One region of the Pseudomonas sp. TMB3-21 genome, then DNA from elsewhere that is predicted to be linked to it. Evidence: predicted binding sites of a transcription regulator. Region 1 holds the regulator's gene; the other holds the start of a gene.
The links. The regulator FliA, encoded in region 1, starts transcription of late flagellar genes. The targets are predictions, from matches to a motif close to CTAAAGTTTNNNNNNNNNNNGCCGNTAA.

Region 1 (4,212 bases):
CTGGTGCAGGCGCTGGAGCCGTTGCTGCGCAAACGTGTAGTGCTGATCGATACCGCCGGCCTGCAGGCCAGCGATCCGGCACTGCGCATGCAACTCGAAAGCCTGGCCGGTCGTGGCATCAAATCAAAAAATTATCTGGTCCTGGCAACCACCAGCCAGAAACAGGTTCTAACCGCCGCTTATCACAGTTACAAGCGTTGCGGCCTGTCTGGCTGCATTCTGACTAAACTGGATGAGACGGCGAGCCTGGGCGAGGTGTTGAGCCTGGCCATCAGTCATGAATTGCCGGTGGCGTACCTGACCGACGGACCGCGGATTCCGGATGATTTGCATCTGCCGCGCCGTCATCAACTGGTCAGCCGCGCCGTCAGCGTGCAAATGCAGGAAGAACCCAGCGAAGAAGCCATGGCTGACATGTTCGCTGACCTCTACCACAGTCCGACCAAGCGGGTTGGCTGAGGTGATAATGAACAGTTTTCGTACCTACATCGATGGTCTGCCATGCATTGTTCCATTTGTGAACGCGCAGCCAGTAATGTGGCCTCCGTCTATGCAAGACAAGGTAAAGAAATAACATGGGCAGCATGCATCCCGTACAGGTGATCGCGGTGACCGGCGGCAAAGGTGGCGTCGGCAAGACTAACGTGTCAGTGAACTTGTCCCTGGCTCTAGCTGAGCTCGGCCGGCGCGTCATGCTGCTGGACGCCGATCTGGGGCTGGCGAACGTCGACGTTCTGTTGGGGCTGACACCCAAACGTACTCTGGCCGACGTGATCGAAGGCCGCTGTGAACTGCGCGACGTATTGTTGCAAGGGCCTGGCGGAATTCGCATCGTCCCTGCCGCGTCCGGCACCCAGAGCATGGTTCATCTGAGCCCGGCGCAACACGCCGGCCTGATCCAGGCGTTCAGCGATATCGGCGACAATCTCGATGTGCTGGTCATCGACACCGCTGCGGGTATTGGTGACTCGGTAGTCAGTTTTGTTCGCGCCGCGCAAGAAGTGTTGCTGGTGGTGTGCGACGAGCCGACCTCGATCACGGACGCCTACGCGCTGATCAAACTGCTGAACCGCGATTACGGCATGAACCGCTTCCGCGTCCTGGCCAACATGGCCCAGAGCCCGCAGGAAGGGCGCAACCTTTTCGCCAAGTTGACCAAAGTCACAGACCGCTTCCTCGACGTCGCTTTGCAGTACGTCGGTGCAGTGCCGTATGACGAAAGCGTGCGCAAGGCGGTGCAAAAACAGCGCGCCGTTTACGAAGCGTTCCCGCGTTCCAAATGCTCCCTGGCTTTCAAGGCGATCGCGCAAAAGGTCGATACCTGGCCGTTGCCTGCCAACCCTCGTGGGCATCTGGAGTTTTTCGTCGAGCGCCTCGTGCAACAGACCGCAGGACCCGTGCTATGACAGCTACCGGTTACAACGTTTACAAGAAGTCGGCACCTGACGCGCAGTACGAGTTGATCGAGCGTTACGCGCCACTGGTCAAGCGCATTGCCTATCACTTGCTGGCGCGTCTGCCAGCCAGTGTCCAGGTAGAAGATCTGATTCAGGCCGGGATGATCGGCCTGCTCGAAGTGTCGACCAAATACGACGCCAGCAAAGGCGCAAGTTTTGAAACGTACGCGGGCATTCGAATCCGCGGCGCGATGCTCGATGAAGTGCGCAAGGGCGACTGGGCACCTCGCTCGGTCCACCGCAATACGCGCATGGTCAGCGACGCAATTCGCTCGATTGAAGCTAAAACCGGTCGTGACGCTAAAGATCACGAAGTTGCGGCCGAACTCCAATTGAGTCTCGACGATTACTACGGGATTTTGAACGACACCCTGGGTAGCCGTTTATTCAGTTTCGACGACCTGTTGCAGGACGGCGAACACGAAGGGTTGCACGAGGACGGCGCGAGTGCACACATGGAGCCGTCACGCGACCTGGAAGATGAACGCTTCCAGGCGGCGCTGGCGGATGCCATTGCCAACTTGCCGGAGCGTGAGCGGCTGGTGTTGGCGCTGTACTACGACGAAGAGCTGAATCTCAAGGAAATCGGCGAAGTCCTGGGGGTCAGTGAATCCCGGGTCAGCCAGTTACACAGCCAGTGCGCGGCCCGTTTGCGGGGGCGTTTGGGGGAGTGGCGAGCGCGCTGAAGGCAGTGTGGGGACACTGCGAACGTGGCTGGTGTGGTGTTTAACCGCGCCGGTCGCGATCTGCTGTGCTCCAGACAGTCATCGAGTGTTTGCCGGATTGATTGAAGTGGCGCGCCCAGGTGCTGGGCGCGTTTAAGACTGCTTGGAGGTCGAATTGGACAAGAACATGAAAATCCTCATCGTTGATGACTTCTCAACGATGCGGCGGATCATAAAAAACCTGTTGCGTGACCTTGGGTTCACCAACACGGTCGAGGCTGACGATGGCACCACCGCCATTCCGGTTCTCAACAGCGGCAGCATCGACTTTCTGGTAACAGACTGGAACATGCCTGGCATGACCGGTATCGACCTGCTGCGCCACGTGCGCGCCGATGAAAAGCTCAAGCACCTGCCGGTGCTGATGGTGACCGCTGAAGCCAAGCGCGAGCAGATCATCGAAGCGGCCCAGGCCGGTGTTAACGGCTATGTGGTCAAGCCCTTCACGGCCCAGGCGTTGAAAGACAAGATCGAGAAGATTTTCGAACGCATTGGCTGAGAGACGGCGCCACGGGGGAGCTATGGACAACAACGAATCTTCACAGGGTAATTTTGAATCGACCCTGAAAAAACACGCGGTCGAGCTGGTCGAAAGCCTTGAAAAAGGCAGGTTCGGCGACGCGGTGCAATTGATCCATGAGCTCAATCAGACCCGTGACCGCGGCCTGTATCAGGAAGTGGGCAAACTCACACGCGAGCTGCACAGCGCGATCGTCAATTTCCAGATTGACCCGCACATGCCGCAAGCCGAGGAAGTGTCCCAGATAACAGACGCCACCGAGCGTCTGGGTTATGTGGTCAAGCTGACCGAGGCCGCCGCCAACCGCACCATGGACCTGGTTGAAAACGCCACGCCACTGGTCAACGGCCTGAGCGAAGAAGCGCAGGCGCTGAGCGCGGATTGGGGACGGTTCATGCGTCGAGAGGTCGGGGCTGAAGAGTTCCGCGAACTGGCCCGGCGAGTCGACGGTTTCCTGACACGCAGCAGCGCTGACAATCGCGTGGTAGCGAGCAACCTCAACGACATCCTGCTTGCTCAGGATTATCAGGACCTCACCGGCCAAGTGATCAAGCGTGTGACCCAGCTGGTCACCGAAGTTGAAAGCAATTTGCTCAAGCTCGTGCTCATGGCCAGTCAGGTGGACCGCTTCGCGGGCATCGAACATGACCGTGATGCGATGCTTCAAGAAAAAGATCCGCAAAAACATCTCTCTCAGGGTGAAGGTCCGCAGATTCATGCCGATAAAAGAGAAGACGTTGTGTCCGGTCAGGACGATGTGGACGATTTGCTATCCAGCCTAGGGTTTTAGAATTTTAGGTTTTTTAGGTTTTTAGACCTGTAGGAGCACCCCCTTAATGAGCTTCGGCGCCGATGAAGAGATCCTTCAGGATTTCCTGGTTGAGGCCGGCGAGATTCTAGAGCAGCTGTCCGAACAGTTGGTCGAGCTGGAAAGCCGACCGGATGATGCGGATCTGCTCAATGCAATTTTTCGCGGTTTTCACACTGTAAAAGGAGGCGCCGGCTTCCTCCAGCTCAATGAGCTGGTGGAGTGCTGTCACATCGCCGAGAACGTCTTCGACATCCTGCGCAAGGGTGAGCGTCGCGTCGACTCGGAACTGATGGACGTGGTTCTCGAAGCACTGGACGCAGTAAACGCGATGTTTACCGAAGTCCGCGAACGCAGCCCGGTCACGGCCGCGACCCCTGAATTGCTGGCGGCGCTGGCACGTCTGGCAGAACCGCAGAGCGCGGATGAAGTCGCTCCTGCTGCTGAGGTGGTTACAGAACCGGTCGCCGAAAGCGATTCGGGCGACATCACAGACAATGAATTCGAACAACTGCTGGACTCACTGAATGCCGTCAAGGCACAGGCTGAGGCGCCGGCATCTGCTCCTGCTCCTGCTGCTAGCGGTAGCGCGGCGAGCGACGAAATCACCGACGACGAATTCGAATCGTTGCTCGATCAGTTGCATGGCAAAGGTCAGTTCGCCATTGATGCGGTCACTGTCCCTGCGGCACCAGCCGCTCC
Region 2 (4,212 bases), 1.4 Mb from region 1:
CGCGGGAGGATTACAAATGGGGCGGCGTGCGGGTATTTTCAATTGCCGGGAACAAGATGTTTGCCTTGCAGAACCTGCGCGGTGATTCGCTCGCGTTCAAAGTCGACAAGGATGTGTTTCTGGGCCATTGCGACCGCCCGGGCATTCACCCGGCGCCTTATCTGGCGAGGGCGCAGTGGATTATCATGCAGACGCCCTACCCGCTGGGCGCCGCAGAACTGAAAGACTTGCTTCAACGTTCACATCAGTTGGTGGTGAGCAGATTACCGAAGCGCACCCAGGTCGGCCTGCTGCTCTAGAACAGTGCCAGCAGATTAGCGCCGAGAAACAGCTGATCTATCCAGAACACCTGATGCAGCAGCACGATGGCCCAGAACAGTATTTGGAACGAGACCTTGCGGGTTTTGTGCCGAAACACTTGCTGGGCCAGCAACGCGCCCGGCCAGCCACCGGCAAACTCGACAGCGTGCAGAACGTTTTCCGGCGTACGCCAGCGATCAGTGCGCGCCTTGCGTTTGTCGCCCCAATACAGGAAGAACGCCAGCAGGCTGACGATGCCGTAAGCCGCGAGGGGCACCAGCGAAATCCCGCGCAGCCACATCGTCACTGAACCCGACAACGGCAGCGCGCACACGATCGCGAACACCAGCAGCTTCAGCCGTGGGTTCTGGATACCACCCTTGGCAGGATTGCGCGCGCTGGCGTTATTCATGGCTGGACGGCGGTCCAGTCGACCCAACCGAACTGCCACGTCGCCAGAATCACCAGCCCAAACGCGATCCGGTACCAGGCGAACGCGGCATAGCTGTGGCTGGCGATGAACTTGAGCAAGCCGCGCACGGCGATCATCGCGAAGATGAACGCGGTGACAAAACCGATGGCGAACACCGGAAAATCTGCCGGCACGAACAGGTCGCGGTATTTGTAGCCCGAATAAACCGCCGCAGCGACCATGGTCGGCATCGCCAGAAAGAACGAGAACTCGGTGGCGGTTTTGCGCGACAAGCCGAACAGCAAACCGCCGATGATCGTCGAGCCGGAGCGCGAGGTGCCGGGAATCATCGCCAGGCACTGAGCGAAGCCGACTTTCAGCGCGTCCTGCCAGGTAATCTCATCGACTGTTTCAGCGTGCACCTCATGCTGACGCTGCTCGGCCCACAACATCACGATCCCGCCAACCACCAACGCCGCTGCAACGGTAATCGGGTTGAACAGGTATTCATGAATGAGATCGGAGAACAGCACGCCCAGAACCACGGCGGGCATGAAGGCGATCAACAGGTTGGCGGTGAAGCGTCGGGCCCCGGGCTGAGTAGGCAGGCCGGTGACCACATCGAGTATCTTGCGGCGGAACTCCCAGACCACCGCCAGAATGGCGCCCAGCTGGATAATGATGTTGAACGCAATGGCGCGTTCTCCGCCGAAGTCGAGCAAGTCCGCGACAATAATCTGGTGCCCGGTACTGGAAATCGGCAAAAACTCCGTCAGCCCTTCTACAACCCCAAGTATCAATGCCTGCACGGCGGTCCAAAGGTCCATCAATCCCCCAGGAGGCGATGCGCTGCGGCATGCCCCGATAATAATTTTAAAACGTTCACTGCGGTCAACGTGTCTGCCCCGCGCGCTGCAGCCAGGCGAAGCCGAAAAGCATCGGCTGAAGTTCGTTCTGGATTCAGGTTTTCCCGCGCGGGGCCGAAATCCTATCAGACAAGCCTGATTAACGCTGCCACGTTATAAGACTTGCGTCGGACACGTCCGGAGAGCAAAGCGTGCAGGGATGCTGGCGATCATTTATGACCAGAACAAGAAACAGGAGTGACAGCGGTATGAACAGCTTGCGAACCATGTCGATCAGCCGCCGTTTGTGGCTCATTCTGATTGTGGCGGTAGTGATGCTTTTGACCTTGGGCGTGCTGATGCTCAAGCAGATTCATGAGGATCTTTATGACGCCAAGGTGGAAAAAACCCAACACGTGGTGCAGACGGCCAGCGGCATTCTGACGTATTTCCATGGCCTGGAAACCGCCGGCACCCTGACCCGCGACGCTGCGCAAAAGCAGGCGCTGACCGCCGTACGCGGCCTGCGCTACGACCAAACCGATTACTTCTGGATCAACGATCTCACGCCGGTCATGGTCATGCACCCGGCCAACCCGAAACTCGATGGGCAGAACCTCGCGGCGATCCGCGATCCCGACGGCTTTGCGCTGTTCAATGAAATGGTCGCGGTGGCCAAGAGCAAAGGCGCCGGCATTGTCGATTACCGCTGGCCAAAACCGGGTGCCGACGCACCGGTGGAAAAAACCTCCTACGTGAAACTGTTCGAACCCTGGGGCTGGATCATTGGTTCGGGCGTGTATATCGATGACATGCAAGCCGAATTCGCCTCCCAAGTGTGGAAGGCTACATTCGTTGGGCTGGTGATTGCCACGATCATGGCGCTGCTGGTGATTCTGATTGCCCGCAGCATCGTTCGCCCTCTTCAGGAAACCGTGAGCGCGATGGCCAACATTGCCAGTGGGGAAAGCGACCTGACTCGCACCCTCGACACCCATGGCCACGATGAAGTGACGCAACTGGCGCAGCATTTCAATGCGTTCACCGCCAAGCTGCGCCTGGTGATCGGCGAGCTGCAAATCTCCGCCAGCGCACTCGGCCAGTCCTCCAGTGATCTGGGTAACGATGCGGCCCAGGCGCAAGAGCGCAGCCAACAGCAATCGCAGCAAATGGAGCTGGTGGCCACGGCGATCAACGAGGTGACCTACGGCGTGCAGGACGTGGCAAAAAACGCCGAGCACGCGGCGAGTGAAATGCGCGATGCCGAGTCGCAGGCGCAGCAGGGTCAGGTCAACATTGACGGGAGCCTGCAGCAGATCGACAAATTGTCTTCGACGATCAATCAGGCCGTGGAAGTGATTCGCACCCTGGCAGCCGAAAGCACGCAGATCGGCAGCGTTCTGGAAGTGATTCGCTCCATCGCTGAACAGACCAACCTGCTGGCGCTCAACGCCGCGATCGAGGCGGCCCGAGCCGGCGAGCAGGGACGCGGATTTGCCGTTGTAGCCGATGAAGTCCGGTTGCTGGCGCAGCGCACGCAGAAGTCGACGGCCGAGATTCAGTCGATGATCGAGCGTCTGCAAAATCATTCGGAAGCGGCGGTGAAGGTGATCGGAGACAGCAGCCGCGCCTCGCAACTGACCATCGAACAGGCTGGCCTTGCCGGTGCGAGCCTGAATGCGATCGGCCAGGCACTGCGCAATCTTAACGGGTTGAACGCGTCGATTGCCAGCGCGACCTTGCAACAGGCTCAAGTGGTTGAGGACATCAACCAGAACGTCACCCAAGCGGCCGGTTTGTCCCACAGCACCGCAATGGCGGCGGAGCAATCGAGCGTGGCCAGCGTGCGGCTCAAGGAACTGAGCGAACAACTGAACGGGTTGCTCAGGCAGTTCCGCGTTTAACCGCGCGGCATGATCTTGTAGCAACTGCCGAGGCTGCGTCCGGCTGCGCAGGCTCGGCAGCTGCTACGAGGCTGGTGTCGGTCCTGGAGGTTCTCCTTTGCCTGCGCCTGCCGTTACAATCGCCACCCTTCGCGACTTCCCCAAGGAAACTCCATGTCCGGGCTTGAACTGTTTGCCGCCGCCCTCGGTGTCATTGCCGTCTGGCTGACCGTCAAACAGAACCCGTGGTGCTGGCCTGTCGGGCTGGTCATGGTGCTGCTCTACAGCTGGATTTTTTTTGAAGTAAAGCTCTATTCGGACATGCTGCTGCAAGTGATTTACGCGGGTTTGCAGCTCTATGGCTGGTGGCAGTGGACGCGGGCGGGCGACGCGCATCAAGGCCGGCAGGTCAGTCGTCTTGGCAGGCAAGCCGTGGTGTTCAGCCTGACCATCGGAGCCATCGGCAGCCTGTTGCTCGGCGCCGCGATGGCCCATTGGACGGACGCTGCGCAGCCGTGGCTGGATGCAGCGCTGACCGGTTTCAGCCTGGTCGCACAATTATGGATGGCGCAAAAGCGCGTGCAGTGCTGGCCGCTGTGGATTGTCGTCGATGTGATTTTCGTCGGCCTGTTTGTCTATAAAGGGCTGTACCTGACTGCTGCGCTCTACGGGCTGTTCACTCTGCTGGCGGTGCAAGGCTGGCGCGAGTGGCGTGCCGATCCGGTCTTGCGCACATGAAAGTCCTGGTGCTGACCGGCCCCGAATCCAGCGG

Region 2: a site for FliA is predicted at 1,672-1,699, ahead of ACYZTS_RS18975 (methyl-accepting chemotaxis protein). Genes of this name have one in related genera too.

Annotation. Positions count from the first base shown of each region.
Region 1 covers NZ_CM142718.1:5,512,366-5,516,577, reverse strand. The annotation lists gene flhF (flagellar biosynthesis protein FlhF) at 1-459, shown strand, start outside; gene fleN (flagellar synthesis regulator FleN) at 576-1,406, shown strand; gene fliA (RNA polymerase sigma factor FliA) at 1,403-2,143, shown strand; gene ACYZTS_RS25245 (chemotaxis response regulator CheY) at 2,310-2,681, shown strand; gene ACYZTS_RS25240 (protein phosphatase CheZ) at 2,704-3,492, shown strand; gene ACYZTS_RS25235 (chemotaxis protein CheA) at 3,539-4,212, shown strand, end outside.
Region 2 covers NZ_CM142718.1:4,130,337-4,134,548, reverse strand. The annotation lists gene ACYZTS_RS18990 (MmcQ/YjbR family DNA-binding protein) at 1-299, shown strand, start outside; gene ACYZTS_RS18985 (DUF1294 domain-containing protein) at 296-712, opposite strand; gene ACYZTS_RS18980 (undecaprenyl-diphosphate phosphatase) at 709-1,539, opposite strand; gene ACYZTS_RS18975 (methyl-accepting chemotaxis protein) at 1,827-3,461, shown strand; gene pnuC (nicotinamide riboside transporter PnuC) at 3,615-4,178, shown strand; gene ACYZTS_RS18965 (AAA family ATPase) at 4,175-4,212, shown strand, end outside.